DNA from 2 places in the Paenibacillus sp. GCM10023250 genome. Region 2 is predicted to be linked to the other one. Evidence: predicted binding sites of a transcription regulator. Region 2 holds the regulator's gene; the other holds the start of a gene.
What was found. Region 2 encodes LexA, which represses DNA repair genes until DNA is damaged. Its sites were predicted from a motif close to CGAACATATGTTCG; they were not measured.

Region 1: the regulator LexA is predicted to act here: its motif matches at 1,753-1,766, upstream of recA (recombinase RecA).

Annotation. Positions count from the first base shown of each region.
Region 1 is NZ_JBHSHY010000024.1:24,552-32,364, reverse strand. Features, by position in the region: gene pgsA (CDP-diacylglycerol--glycerol-3-phosphate 3-phosphatidyltransferase) at 1-256, shown strand, start outside; gene ACFPB1_RS18120 (competence/damage-inducible protein A) at 363-1,622, shown strand; gene recA (recombinase RecA) at 1,836-2,891, shown strand; gene ACFPB1_RS18110 (RecX family transcriptional regulator) at 2,958-3,632, shown strand; gene rny (ribonuclease Y) at 3,808-5,349, shown strand; gene ACFPB1_RS18100 (TIGR00282 family metallophosphoesterase) at 5,428-6,222, shown strand; gene ACFPB1_RS18095 (stage V sporulation protein S) at 6,489-6,749, shown strand; gene ACFPB1_RS18090 (dipeptidase) at 6,874-7,813, shown strand, end outside.
Region 2 is NZ_JBHSHY010000008.1:77,713-85,525, reverse strand. Features, by position in the region: gene ACFPB1_RS09445 (HAD family hydrolase) at 1-669, opposite strand, end outside; gene ACFPB1_RS09440 (hypothetical protein) at 694-1,101, opposite strand; gene ACFPB1_RS09435 (aldo/keto reductase) at 1,288-2,274, opposite strand; gene ACFPB1_RS09430 (DUF896 domain-containing protein) at 2,301-2,495, opposite strand; gene ACFPB1_RS09425 (LysM peptidoglycan-binding domain-containing protein) at 2,663-3,046, opposite strand; gene lexA (transcriptional repressor LexA) at 3,237-3,857, shown strand; gene ACFPB1_RS09415 (hypothetical protein) at 3,951-4,532, opposite strand; gene glnA (type I glutamate--ammonia ligase) at 4,745-6,073, opposite strand; gene ACFPB1_RS09405 (MerR family transcriptional regulator) at 6,130-6,540, opposite strand; gene ACFPB1_RS09400 (aminotransferase class I/II-fold pyridoxal phosphate-dependent enzyme) at 6,603-7,813, opposite strand, start outside.

The sequences.
Region 1 (7,813 bases), on a different contig from region 2:
CCGCGAGTTCGCGGTGACGGGACTGCGGCAGATCGCGCTGCTCGAGGGCACGGTCGTGGCGGCGAGCAAATGGGGCAAATGGAAGACGGCCGTACAGATTACGATGATCATCGTACTGCTGCTCAACAACTTCCCGTTCGCCTTTCTCGATTTTCCGTTCGATCAGATTTCGATCTACGCGGCGGCGATTATTACGGTATACTCGGGCATCGATTATTTCGTCAAGAACAAAAATCTCATACCGCTTACCGCGTAGTTCGACACTCGGGCATCACTCCTTCGCCATTCTTGGAAAGAGTGATGCTTTTCTTCTCCGCGTTCCGGTTCGCCCATCCTATACATTATGAAGTGGAGATGTTCACATGCGTGCAGAAATCATCGCGGTCGGGACGGAGCTCTTGCTCGGCCAAACCGTCAACACGAACGCGACGTACTTGTCGCAAGGCCTCGCGGAAATGGGAATCGACGTTTATTTTCAGACTGTCGTGGGCGATAACGCCGCTCGCATCCGGCAGGCGATCGAATTGGCGCGCACCCGGGCGGATCTGATTCTTTTTACCGGGGGCTTAGGCCCGACGATGGACGATTTGACGAAGGACGCACTTGCCGAGTATTTGGGCCGTGCCATCGAAGAGCATAAGCCGAGCATGGATAAGATCGAAGCCATGTTCGCGTCGCGCGGCATACATATGGTCGACAGCAACCGCAGGCAAGCAAACCTGATCGAAGGCAGCGATCCGCTGGACAACGAAGCGGGGCTGGCAGTCGGCAACGCGTTAACGGCGGACGGCACCCATTACGTGCTGCTCCCGGGCCCGCCGCGCGAAATGAAGCCCATGTTCGACGGCCCGGCGAAAACATGGCTGCGCACCGTCATGAACGAGGAACGCCGGCTGTATTCGCGGCTGTTGAAGTTCGCGGGCATCGGCGAGTCGAGCCTCGAGAACGCGCTCATCGACTTGATCGAGCACCAGACGGATCCGTCGATCGCGCCGTACGCCAAGGAAGGCGAAGTGGCGATCCGGCTGTCGACGAAAGCGCTAAGCGAGCTCGAGGCGAACGGCAGGCTGGACGAGACGGAGAAGACGATCCGCGAGCGCGTCGGGCAGCATCTCTACGCCAGTGAAGACATCACGCTGGAAGAGGTGGTCGTTCGCCTGCTGCGGTCATCCAGACGCACGCTGGCGAGCGCGGAGAGCCTCACGGGCGGACTGCTGGCCCAGCTGATTACCCGGATTCCCGGAAGCAGCGGCGAGTTTACGGGCGGCGTCGTGACGTACACGAATTTAATGAAGCATCGCTTGTTGAGCATTCCGCTGTCGCAGCTGGAAGGACCGGGAGCGCCGGGGGCCGTCAGCGAGTCGACGGCGGCGCTGATGGCCGAACGGGTGCGCGAGCTGGCCGAGAGCGATTTCGGCGTCTCGCTCACCGGCGTCGCGGGGCCGTCGGAGTCCGAAGGCAAGCCGGTCGGCCTCGTCTACTTCGGTCTCGCCGAACGAGGGAAGCCGACGAAGGTGTTCACGGCGACGTTGAACGGCAACCGCGAGATGATCCGGATCCGCGCCGCCAAATCGCTGCTGTACCGGTTATGGCAGGCTTTGTCCGACGGAGTGGCAACCTAGCAGATCGTGTAAAATTAAAGCTTGCCAACCCAATAGGGATCGACTATAATCGACTCTAGACGGAAGAACCGTGGCGAAGATTACTTTGCTGCGGTTTTTTTTTTGCTCTCTATTGGCCAATGGAGAAATAGGAATATATGTTCGCAAAAAGTCTTGTCAAAGCAGTTAAAACAAGGTATCATGTGAGTATAAATCATGAAGGATGTGAGTTCGTTGGCGGATCGTAAAGCTGCGCTTGAAATGGCTCTGCGTCAAATAGAGAAGCAATTTGGTAAAGGCTCCATAATGAAACTTGGAGAATCGACTCACATGCAAGTCGAGACCGTGTCCAGCGGCTCGCTCGCGTTAGATATTGCCCTTGGCATCGGCGGCTTTCCTAGAGGCCGGGTTATCGAAGTGTACGGACCGGAATCCTCCGGTAAAACGACCGTCGCGCTTCATGCGATCGCGGAAGTTCAACGCGCGGGCGGACAAGCCGCATTCATCGATGCGGAACATGCGTTGGATCCTTCCTATGCCAATAAACTGGGCGTCAACATCGACGAATTGCTGCTCTCTCAGCCGGATACCGGCGAACAGGCGCTCGAAATCGCCGAAGCACTCGTACGCAGCGGCGCGGTCGATATCGTCGTCGTTGACTCCGTCGCGGCGCTCGTGCCGAAAGCGGAAATTGAGGGCGACATGGGGGATTCCCACGTCGGTCTGCAAGCGCGCCTGATGTCGCAGGCACTCCGGAAGCTCTCCGGCGCGATCAGCAAATCGAAGACGATCGCGATCTTCATCAACCAGCTTCGCGAGAAAGTCGGCGTCATGTTCGGTAACCCCGAGACGACGCCAGGCGGCCGCGCGCTGAAATTCTATTCATCGGTTCGCCTCGACGTTCGCCGCATCGAATCGATCAAGCAAGGCAACGACGTGGTCGGCAACCGTACGCGTATCAAGGTCGTGAAGAATAAAGTCGCGCCTCCGTTCAAGCAAGCGGAGATCGATATCATGTACGGCGAAGGCATCTCGAAGGAAGGCAGCATCGTCGATATCGGCGTCGAACACGATATCATCCAGAAGAGCGGCGCCTGGTTCTCCTTCAACGGCGAGCGCCTCGGCCAAGGCCGCGAAAATGCGAAGCAGTTCCTGAAGGAGCGCAAGGACATCGCGGGCGTCATCGAGAAGCAAATCCGCGACGCGAGCAACGTAGCGGCCGCGACGGCGAGCGCCGCCGCGTTCAGCGAAGACGAGGAAGACGAAGAGCTGGAACTCGAGCTCGAATAAACGAACGCAAACCTATACGATCGAGAGGCACCTTTTACGAGGTGCTTCTTTGTTTAGGAGAAAGGTGTGGATCCTATTCTTACGATCACTAGCGTGGAACAAGATAAGAAGAAAAAGCAGCGATACCATCTATTCGTCAATGATGGCCGAGATCCGTTCACGAGCGTGCACGAAGACCTACTCATTAAATTTCGGCTGTTCAAAGGCCGGGAGATCGATGCCGACGAATTGAAACAAATCCTGAACGAGGACAGCGAGCATCGGGCATACGTCCTAGCGCTTGCATACTTAGGAGCGAGACAAAGGACGGAGAAGGAAATCGTCCGCTATCTGGCCAAGAAGGAGCTGGAGGAGGGGGCAGTCCGCAAAGCGATCGAACGGCTGAAGCGGGAAGGGCTGGTGAACGATTCGGTCTATGCCGAGCTGTATGCCGCCCAGCGGATGCGGTCGCAGTCGAAGGGCAGGCGGCTCCTGCAGCAGGAACTGCTGCAGCGCGGCATCAAACGCGATACCGCGAAGGAAGCGGCGTCCAAGCTGAACGAAGAATCGGAGACGGAGGTCGCCGTAAACGCCGCGATCAAGAAATGGCCGCACCTGAAAGGCGAAGAGCGGGAACGGAAGCATAAACTGGCCGCGTTTCTGCTGCGCCGCGGATTCCCGTCGGCCGCCGTCAGAGAGGCGGTTAAGACGGCGGCGCAGAGCGAGCTCGAAGACGAAGATGGGCATATGCTTGACAATTGATTTTCACAACAGATAAAATGAGTTTGTATTCTTTCATCCAGAATCGATTTTCCTTCCAAAAATTGATTCGAAACCATTATTTTCGCCAAATTAAGTGTGAAAGCTAAAAACCGGCTGGAAAAAACCAAATACTGTCCCAAGCGTTTGCTTTGGTGAACAACGAGGAGGTGAGATAATGCCAGTATGGGCAACTATCCTGATCGCTCTCGTTGTTGGTGCAATTTTCTTTGGTGTCGGTTATTTTATTCGAAAATCGATCGCCGAGGCCAAAATTTCCAGTGCCGAGCAAGCCGCAAGCCAAATCGTAGATAATGCGAGGAAAGACGCGGAGGCGCTGAAGAAAGAAACGGTTCTCGAGGCGAAAGATGAAGTCCACAAGCTCCGTACCGAAGCTGAGAGAGACATTCGCGATCGTCGCAATGAGGTACAGCGTCTTGAAAGACGACTGATTCAGAAAGAGGAGTCGTTGGATAAAAAAATAGAAGCGCTGGAACGCAAAGAAGAACAAGTAGCCAACAAAGAGAAGCGGATCGAAGAAACGCAAGAGCAGATCGATTCACTCTACAAGCAGCAACTACAAGAGCTGGAGCGCATTTCGAACCTGACGATGGAGGAAGCCAAGCAAGTTATTCTGACCAACGTCGAGCAAGAGGTTCGCCATGAAACGGCGCAAATGATTAAAGAGATTGAGCAGCAGGCGAAGGAAGAAGCAGATAAGAAAGCTCGCGATATTATCTCGCTGGCCATCCAACGCTGTGCGGCCGATCACGTAGCCGAAACGACGGTGTCCGTCGTGGCGCTGCCGAACGAAGAAATGAAGGGTCGCATCATCGGCCGCGAAGGCCGCAACATCCGCGCACTGGAAACGTTGACCGGTATCGATCTTATCATCGACGATACACCGGAAGCGGTCATATTGTCCGGTTTCGATCCGATCCGTCGCGAAATCGCCCGAACATCCCTCGAGAAGCTCGTCGCGGATGGACGCATCCATCCTGCGCGCATCGAGGAAATGGTCGAGAAATCTCGCAAGGAAGTGGACGAACGCATCCGCGAATACGGAGAGCAGGCGACGTATGAAGTCGGCGTACACGGTTTGCACCCGGATTTGATCAAGATTTTGGGTCGTTTGAAATACCGTACGAGCTATGGACAGAACGTGCTGAAGCACTCCATGGAAGTCGCCTATTTGACCGGCCTGATGGCCGCGGAGCTGGGCGAGGACATCACGCTTGCGAGAAGAGCCGGATTGCTGCATGATATCGGCAAAGCGCTGGATCATGAAGTGGAAGGTTCTCACGTCGAAATCGGCGTCGAGCTGGCGAAGAAATACAAAGAACATCCGATCGTCATCAACAGCATTGCCTCCCACCACGGCGATTGCGAAGCAACATCGGTCATCGCCATGCTGGTCGGTGCTGCGGATGCGCTATCGGCCGCTAGACCGGGTGCAAGAAGAGAGACGCTCGAGACGTACATCAAGCGGCTGGAGAAGCTGGAAAACATTTCGGAATCGTTCGATGGCGTCGAGAAATCGTACGCGATCCAAGCCGGACGCGAGGTTCGCGTCATGGTGCAGCCGGAGAAAATCGACGATACCGAAGCTTTCCGCCTAGCGCGCGACATTACGAAGAAGATCGAGAACGAGCTCGATTATCCGGGGCATATTAAAGTCACGGTCATCCGCGAGACGCGGGCCGTCGAATACGCCAAATAACCGCATAGCAAATGAAACCGGAAAAGTGGCTGCCTGTCAGCCACTTTTCCGGTTTATGACAGAAAGGTAAGGAACGACATGAACGTATTGTTTATCGGCGATATCGTAGGCAATGTCGGGCGTGCAGCCGTCAAGAAGGTGCTGCCCGCGCTCAAATCGAAATACGCCCCGCACATCATCATCGCGAACGGCGAGAACGCCGCTGCCGGTCGGGGCATCACCGCGGCGATCGTCAAGGAACTGCTGGACGCCGGCGTACACGGCATTACGATGGGCAACCATACGTGGGACAACAAAGATATTTTCGAATGGATCGACGAACAGCCGCGGATCGTGCGGCCGGCGAACTTCGCGCCGGAGGCGCCTGGGCAAGGAGCGACGCTCATTAAAGCGAACGGAAAAGAGCTGGCGATCATCAATCTGCAGGGACGGACGTTTCTGCCGCCGATCGATTGCCCGTTCCGCAAGGCGGACGAGCTGATCGAGCAGTTCGCGCAGAAGACGAGAAACATCCTCGTCGATTTCCATGCGGAGGCAACGTCGGAGAAGATCGCGATGGGCTGGCACCTGGACGGCAAAGCTTCGATCGTGGTCGGCACACATACGCATGTGCAGACGAACGACGACCGGGTGCTGCCAAACGGAACGGCGTACATCACGGACGTCGGCATGGTCGGATCCATGGAAGGCGTGCTCGGCATGGAACGCGGTCCCGTGCTGCATAAGTTCCTGACCCAGCTCCCCGTGCGGTTCGTCGTCGATGAGGGCAACTGGCATTTGCACGCGGTCGCGGTCGAGATCGACGATGCGACGGGCAAAGCGAAGAAGATTCAGAAGATTCGGCTGACGGAAACGGATTGGCTGCTCCTGTAGCAGCCATTTTCTTTTTTTTCGTCGTATGCGCGCAGCTCACCGAGTTCAGACGCTGCGCCTGTTTATCCGCGTGCGTTTCGGGTTAATGGTAACGAGGCAGGATACAGGCTGTACTAGTCCAAGCTGGAACAGTTTTCACTATGAAAATTCTTGCAATTCAGAAGATTTAGCAAACAACGCCTCAAGAAAGAAGGAATTTTTTCGCCTCTCTCGAATACTATCTGAATAGCGGTATTCATCCATCATTCCCGAGGAGGTCACTTTCCATGGATGTCTTAAAAGTTTCAGCAAAGTCTAATCCAAATTCTGTTGCAGGAGCGCTTGCCGGCGTTTTGCGTGAACGCGGGGCGGCTGAATTGCAAGCTATCGGGGCTGGTGCGTTGAATCAAGCTGTAAAGGCGGTTGCGATCGCGAGAGGCTTCGTGGCCCCGAGCGGCGTGGACCTGATCTGTATTCCGGCATTCACGGATATTGTCATCGACGGCGAAGACCGCACGGCGATCAAGCTGATTGTAGAACCCAGATAAATCCGGGATCCGGGCACATCATGTAAAAGAATTGACCTGTTTACGTCGTAGGCAGGTTTTTTTGCATTGGTTATATACATCCGCAGCGCTAGAAAGCTAAATTATAAACGGAAGGAAGATGATGATGCAGTCCGTTCGTAAAGCCGATTTTCATTGCGACGTCATTTGGAAGCTCCTGGAGGATTCGTCGCTTTCGTTCGAGCAGGATGATCAAGGCAAGCTGGACGTCACGCTGCCCCGTTTGAAACTAGCGGGCTCGACCTTTCAAACGTTCGCACTCTATATCCCGGATCGGATGGACAAAACGATGGTGCCCATCCTGCAAAGCGTGGATCTCTTCTATCGCAAGGTGCTCGCTTTGCCGGAGATGGCGTTTATCCGCACGGCAGGGGACGTTGCGGCTCTCCGGCGGAACCCGGGGACGATCGGAGCCATGCTGTCCCTCGAAGGCGCGGACGGGCTGCAGGGGGATCTGGCGATGCTGCGCGTCTTGTTCGCGCTCGGCGTGCGCGCGGCCGGCCTCACTTGGAACAACGCCAACTGGGGGGCGGACGGCGTGATGGAAACGCGCGGAGGCGGATTGACGAAAAAAGGCCGAGCCTTCGTAGAAGAATGTAATAGATTGGGTATACTATTGGATGTATCGCATTTGAGCGACCGCGCCTTCTGGGATATGCTGCAGCATTCGGGAAAGCCGGTCATCGCCTCCCATTCCAACTGCCGCAGCCTATGCCCGCATCCGCGCAACTTGACGGACGAACAGATCAAGGCGCTTCTCGCCGGCGGCGGACTGATCGGCGTGACGTTCGTGCCACAGTTCGTGTCTTCGTCGCGCGCATCTGCCGGAATTGCTGACGTGCTGCGTCACGTAGAACGGATTTGCGAGTTTGGCGGCGAGCGTCAGCTGATGTTCGGCTCGGATTTCGACGGGATCGACCAGTACGTTCACGGGCTGACTCATCCGGGAGAGCTTTACCGGCTGCAGGATGCGTTGTCGGCGAACTACTCGGATGCGCAGGTGAGCGGATTCTTCGAAACTAACGCGATGACGTTTCTGGCGACGC
Region 2 (7,813 bases):
CGCGCCGAGAATGTCGGTCGTCAGCTTGTCGCCGACCATGATGCCGTGCTCTGGCTCGATGCCGAGCCGCTCCAGCGCATGACGGAAAATGTCCGCAGACGGCTTGCCCTTGCCGAACTCGCCCGAAATCACGATATGGTCGAAGTACGGGACGATGTCGGGCACGCCGGCGAGCTTCTCGCGCTGCAGGTCCGGCGAACCGTTCGTCAGCAGCAGCAGCTTGTACTTCCCTTTCAACTCGTTAAGCACCTCGAACGTCTCTTCGTACACGTACGGCCGTTTGCGCCGCTCCGCCGGGAACTGCTCCGCCAGCTCGGCGCCTAGCGCTTCGTCATTCACGCCGAGCGCCTGCAGGCCGCGGGTCCATGCGTCCTTGCGGTAACCGGGCGCGAGCGCTCCAAGCTTGCGGAACTCCTCCTGCTCACCTTCCAGGAAGTTCGCCCACAACCCTTCGAAAGGGTTAATGCCGATCATTTTCGTAAACGGAAACGTCTCGTACGATTCATAGAGCGCACGCGCTTCGCGGCGGACGGCTTCCTCCAGTGCTCTGGCGTCGACGCCGGTAAGGGCCGCCGCCGCCGCGCAGGTCGCGTCGAACGCTTCCTGCACGCTGCGGTCGTCCCATAGGAGCGTATCGTCCAGATCGAACAAAACTGCTTGTTTGGCCATGGTTCCTGTTGCACTCCACTCTGGTTATTTTTCGGTAAACGGAATTGCGTTCTGTTCCGCGAAGACTTTCAAGCGCGAAGCCATTTGCTCCGTCGGATAGCGGTTCATGACGCGGGAGAACACCCAGTTGCCGCCCTTGTGCTGCTCGATGACGATGTAGCCCTTCTGCGCGTTGATACCCTTGATGTTGCTGACGTAGATGTTGCGATCCCCCGTGAACCGGCGGGAACGGACGAAATCGCGGCCGACCGCCAGATACGGGCGGCGCAGGACGAACAAACCCGCGAGCAGCACGTAGCACCCGATCGTCACCCAGAACATCGTATCGCCCTGCTTGAACGCGTCGGACGTGACCGTCACGATCACGTAGAACAGAATGAAGAGCAGCAGGAACGCCGGCATTAAAAAACTGCGTCCCTTAAAGGTGTCCACCCCAGCCGCGCCTCCGGACTTGGCGGCGGCCATTAACGGGGCTTCTCCGCGCTTCTTTCGCTGTTTGTTGATTAATTCCTGGTTTTTTTGCACTTTACGCTGCCACGATCTGGACACGAATGAACCCCCTCAACATGATGCAAACCCATCTCTCGTTCACTTGCTTCTTCCTATGTAAACGCACGGTCAGAACGGACGGGCGAATTTGGCGATGAACCGGTTCGGATATTCGCTCGGAAGCGCACTCGCTTCGTCGAGGGCGTTCCATATCTCGTCCGGCATCGTCCAGCCGGCCGCGCCCATGTTCTCTTCGTATTGCGCAAGCGTGCTCGCCCCGAAGATCGGCGATGTGATGCCTTCGCGCCGCAGCAGCCAGGCCAGTGCGACCTGCGCCGGCGTCTTGCCCAATTCCTTTGCCGCGGACTGCACCGCCTCGAGTACGGCGAAGTTTTTGTCGGACGCGCGCAGCGCCCACGAGCTCTCGCCCTGCTTGGCGGTCAAGCGTCCGCTGGACGGTTCCTCGCGGGTGTAGCGGCCCGTCAGGAACCCACCGCCGAGCGGCGCCCACGGAATGACGCCGACGTTCTCCTCCAGGCATAAGGACATCATCTCGCGGTCCATCTCGCGGCTTACGAGACTGTACTGCGGCTGAATCGACACGAACCGGGCGTAACGCTCGCGGTCGCTGACGGCCAGCGACTTCATCAGCTGCCACGCGAAGAAATTCGAGCAGCCGATGTAGCGAACTTTCCCCGCCGTGATCAAGTCGTCCAGCGCGCGGAGCGTCTCTTCGATCGGCGTCGCGTGGTCCCAGACATGCACCTGATAGAGGTCGATGTAGTCGGTGTCCAGCCGCTTCAGGCTTGCTTCCGCCGCGTCCATGATATGCTTGCGCGAGACGCCGCCGCTGTTCGGGTGCGCGCCTGTCATGAACCGGACCTTCGTCGCCAGCACCGTTTCCGCGCGCCGGCCCTTGATCGCTTTGCCGACGATCTCCTCCGACTTGCCCTGCACGTATACGTTCGCGGTATCCAGGAAATTGCCGCCCCGGTCCAGGAAATCATGGACCATCGCGATGGAATCCGCTTCGCTCGTCGTGTTGCCGAACGTCATCGTGCCCAGGCAGAGTTCCGACACCGCAAGACCGCTGCGGCCCAATAGCCGATATCGCATTCGGTTACCCCTCCTCGAATATTCGCTTAATGCTTGATGGAATCGTCGTTTTCTTCGTCTTCCGCCCACTTGATCGTATCCAGCTGGTTGCGGAAGTTGCGTTTGAAATTGTCCAGGTAGATGCGGCGCAGCTCGTCGCGTTCCGCAAGCTCCTCCGCCGTCAGCCCGACCGATTTATTCTTTCGGGAAAGCTCGTTGATGCGAGCGATGATTTTCTCCATGCAGGTCTTCTCCTCTCGTCCTTCGGGCAATATCCCATCCTTTACTTTGACATTTTATAACGGTCATTGTCAAGGCAAGGCAGCCTCCTCGCAGAGCTGGACATCACCGAACGGAAGAAAAGACCGAACGAATGCGTTCGGTCTTCGTCGTCTGCTTATGCCCGGCGCTACTCCCGGTCTTCCGCAGGTATAATGAGCGTCTGGCCAGCCCGTAAGGAAGAGGAGCTTAAATTGTTCCGCTTCTGCAAATCGTAGACCGTTCGGCGAATATCTTCGCCTTCCTTGCGCACGCTGCTGGCGATGTCCCACAGCGTATCGCCGGCTCCGACAACGATGGTCTGCTCGCCTTCCGCCGGCACGGCGGGAAGGTCGCTGTCCGCGTGTCCCTTCATTAAAGTGAGCCCAACGAACAGCAGGACGAAAAACAGCGAGGCGGCGGCGAGACGGAGCAACAGCCGTTCAATGGCGCGCTCCTTGCGCGATACGTTCGCTTTGCGAACGGCGGGTTTCTTATTGGTATAAGCAGTCGAGTATGTCGAGATTGTTTGCATGATCATCAGCACCCCAAACATTTGTTCTGTTTATGCACTCAGCTTAACACGAACATCCGTTTGGCGTCAATCACTTTTTAGAACATTTGTTCGCCATTCGATGCGAACCTGTGTTTCTCGAACTTATGTTTGTACGAACTCCGGTTCTGTGCTATAATTTTACACAAATGAACCTTATGGAGTGATTCCGGTGTCGAAACTTTCAACCCGCCAGCAGGCGATCCTAGAATTCATCAAGACGGAAGTCCGGGATAAAGGTTACCCCCCTTCCGTGCGCGAGATCGGCGAAGCGGTCGGACTTGCTTCCAGCTCGACCGTTCATGGCCACTTGGACCGGCTGGAGAAGAAAGGCCTGATCCGGCGCGACCCGACCAAACCGCGCGCGATCGAAATTCTGGACGGCGAGGGCAACGAGATTCCGTTCCCGCTCGCGATCGCCAAAGTGCCGGTCGTCGGTAAGGTTACCGCCGGCGTGCCGATCACCGCGACGGAGAACATCGAGGATTACTTCCCGCTGCCGGCAGACAAAGTCGGCGACGATACGGTCTTCATTCTGAATGTCATCGGCGAGAGCATGATCGAGGCGGGCATTCACGACGGCGACTACGTCATCGTCCGCCAGCAGCAGAACGCGAACAACGGCGATATCGTCGTCGCCATGACGGAAGAAGACGAAGCCACGGTCAAAACCTTCTACAAAGAAAAGGATCATATCCGCCTGCAGCCAGAGAACGCCACGATGGAACCGATTCGGCTCCGCAATGTCAGCATTCTTGGCAAGGTCATCGGACTCTTCCGCGACATCCATTAATGGGTTAACAAGCAAGGGGCAGCCTCCCGCTTTCACGAGCGCGGCGGCTGCCCCTTTTTTGTGCTTGGTGCCCGCATGAATCGCAGATGTCACCTAACCTCCTAATTCCCGGAACAATAGGTTACGGTAAGTGAACGGGCTGCTGCGGTATTTAAAGTTCAATTCGACGCCGGAGAATCGGATCCGCACCGACTTGAGCGCCGCGGTCTTCACTTTTCGTCGAACGAGGCAGCGAACCGTCGCCAGCCGATTGCCGTTAATCGCCGCCGCTACCGCGGCCGCGTAAGCTGTCGATCGGGCGAGCGCCCGGTAGAATGGCAGCACGGCTCGCGCGATCGCTTGATGGATCGGCGTCGAGAACGTGAACTGCGTCGAACCAGGCGGAATCGTCGTGCCGTTGGTATACGTGCTGATCGGATCCGGGAATCCGATATCGACGAAATACCCGATCGCGTTCGTCGAGAACCCGTCCCGTTTCGTAAACGTCGTCACCGACTTGAACAACCGAAGCAGCGTGTTGAGATCGCCCCGCCTTACCGCCTTCGACCATCGCAGTGCGAAGCAGCGGTTCGTCGCGATTTTCGTATAGAAGGGAACCATGACGGCAGCCACGCGTGACAGCGTCGAGCCGCTCACCTTGAACGCCCCGCCGTTCGCCTTCGTTTTCCCGGCCATCGGTGCCACACCCTTTCGTCGTACTCGGATAGGGCATACTATGCGGCCGCGAACGTCCCAGTGCGGAGGATCGATCGGGAGCGGTTCTCCCGTTCGAAGAGCTTTGTCCTGTATAAGCGCTAAGCTTCATCCCGGTCCCAACGTGCCTTCGACGACAAAAAAACCTTCGGCGCCAATGGCGCCAAAGGGTTCGGTTCTGCTTCGCGTGAAACTTAGTACAACGACAGGTACTGGTCTCTTTCCCACTCGTGGACTTGCGTGCGGTACATGTCCCACTCGATTTCCTTCAGCTCGTAGAAGTGCGCCAGCGCGTGGTCGCCCAGCGCGTCGACCATGACTTCGCTGCGCAGCAGCTCCGTCAGCGCTTCCTTCAGGTCGTCCGGCAAGCTCGGAATGCCTTCGTCGATCCGCTCTTCGTCGGTCATCACGTAGATGTTGCGATCCGTTGGCGCAGGCAGCGGCAGCTTATTGCGAATGCCGTCGAGGCCGGCCTTCAGCATGACAGCAAGCGCGAGATACGGGTTCGCCGCCGGATCCGGGTTGCGCACCTCGATGCGCGTGCTGACGCCGCGGGAAGCCGGAATACGGATCATCGGGCTGCGGTTGCTCGCCGACCATGCCACGTAGCATGGCGCTTCGTAGCCAGGCACCAGACGCTTGTACGAGTTGACAGTCGGGTTCGTGATCGCTGCGAACGCGCGGGCGTGCCGCAGGACGCCGGCCATATAATAACGCGCCGTCTGGCTGAGCCCCAGCTTGTCGCTTTCATCGTAGAACGCGTTCTCGCTGCCGCGGAACAGCGACTGGTGGCAGTGCATCCCGGAGCCGTTGACGCCGAACAGCGGTTTCGGCATGAACGAGGCGTGCAGGCCGTGCTGGCGGGCGATCGTCTTGACGACGAGCTTGAACGTTTGGATTTGGTCGGCCGCCTTGACCGCGTCCGCGTATTTGAAGTCGATCTCGTGCTGGCCCGGCGCCACTTCGTGGTGGGACGCTTCGATCTCGAAACCCATCTCTTCGAGCGTCAGCACGATCTCGCGGCGGCAGTTCTCGCCGAGATCCATCGGCGCGAGGTCGAAGTAGCCGCCTTGGTCGTTAAGCTCGGTCGTCGGATTGCCGTTCGCGTCCGTCTTGAACAGGAAGAACTCCGGTTCCGGACCGACGTTCATCGACGTGAAGCCGAGCTCTTCCGCCTCTTTCAGCACGCGCTTCAAAATGCCGCGCGGATCGCCGGCGAACGGCGTGCCGTCCGGCATGTACACATCGCAAATCAGGCGCGCGATGCGGTCCTCGGCCACCCATGGGAAGACGACCCACGTGTCCAGATCCGGATACAGGTACATGTCGGATTCCTCGATACGTACGTAGCCCTCGATGGACGAGCCGTCGAACATCATTTTGTTGTCCAACGCTTTATCCAGCTGGCTGACCGGAATTTCGACGTTCTTGATCGTGCCGAGCAAGTCGGTGAACTGCAGACGGATAAAACGGACGTTCTGTTCCTGGGCGATGCGGCGAATGTCATCTTTCGTATAGCTCACGGGATCATCTCCTCAGTCTTCGTAGTATTGTGCGAATCTTGCGGCGTCGCGCGACGTTACTTTTTGTTATAGAAACGGGACAGCTGGCCTTGGATCAAAGACGCCTTGCCCGGTCTCTTCTCCAACAGCTGCTGTTTGAGCAGGCGGTGCAGCTGCGCGTCGGAAAGCTCGCGCCGTTTCACTTCCGACAGTTCGCTGACGACCGTGGCGTCCTCCGATTCCTTGGAGACCGGATTCATGACCTGCTTGATGCCGGCGATATTGACGCCTTTTTCGATCAACGATTTGATTTCCAGCAGCCGTTCGACGTCGTTAAATGAGAACAACCGCTGATTGCCGGAAGTACGGGCGGGTACGATCAGCTCGTGCTGCTCGTAGTACCGGATCTGCCTGGCGGTCAAGTCGGTCAGCTTCATCACGATGCCGATCGGAAAGAGCGCCATATTCCTGCGAATTTCGTCACCCATGTCGCATCAACCTTCCAGTAACTGATTGTATGCTCTCATTGTACCGCCATGCCAAAAACATGTCAAGTTGTGTGAGGTTTTGTGTGAGGTTTAATTACAATCAACTCTCGCTCGGCAAGGACGGATAGAGCATTCAGAACCCCGTATTTGACATGGGCGTATGTCAGCCCGCCCTGCATATAGGCGATGTACGGCTCACGGATCGGCGCGTCCGCCGACAGCTCCAGACTGCCGCCCTGCATGAACGTGCCTGCCGCCATGATGACGGGATGCTCGTAGCCCGGCATGTCCCACGGCTCGGGCACGACATGGGCGTCGACCGCCGACGCGCGCTGGACGCCCTGGACGAACGCGATCAGCTGGTCAGCCTCCTTGAAGCGGATCGCCTGGATGAGATCGGTGCGCGGCGCGTCGAAGCGCGGGTTGGTCTCGAAGCCGAGCAGCTCGAACATTGCCGCCCCGAACACGCTTCCCTTAAGGGCTTGTCCGACCAGATGCGGCGCGAGGAACAAGCCTTGGAACATCGCGCGCAGCGTGCCGAGCGTCGCTCCGACTTCACCCCCGATGCCCGGCGCCGTCAGACGGTAAGCCGTCAGCTCGACCGCCTCCCTGGTGCCGGCCACGTACCCGCCGGTCGGGGCGAGACCGCCGCCCGGATTCTTGATCAGCGAGCCGGCCATGAGGTCGACGCCGACCTGCGTCGGCTCGAGCTCCTCCGTGAACTCGCCGTAACAGTTGTCTACGAACACGTAGACGTCGGGTTTCAACGCTTTCGCGCGCGCGACCATCTCGCCGATCTGCGCGACCGTATACGACGTACGCCAATCGTAGCCGCGCGAACGCTGAATGCCGATGACGCGCGTCCGCTCCGTGATGCGGGCCGCGACGGCGTCCCAGTCGATTGAACCATCGGCAAGCGGCGCGACCTCTCCGTATCCGATGCCGAAGTCCTGCAGCGAGCCCTTGCCGTCGCCGGGCTTGCCGATCACTTTATGAAGCGTATCGTACGGACGTCCGGTGATGTAGAGCAGCTCGTCCCCCGGACGAAGCAGCCCGAACAGCGCGCAGCTGATCGTATGCGTCCCGGACACGAAATGCGGCCGAACGAGCGCCGCCTCGGCGCCCATCACGTCCGCGTAGACCAGATCGAGCACCTCCCGGCCGCGGTCGTTGTACCCGTAACCGGTCGAGCCGTTAAAATGAAAGTCGCTTACCCGATGCTTCTGGAACGCATCGATGACTTTCCACTGATTGCGTTCGGCGATGCCGTCGA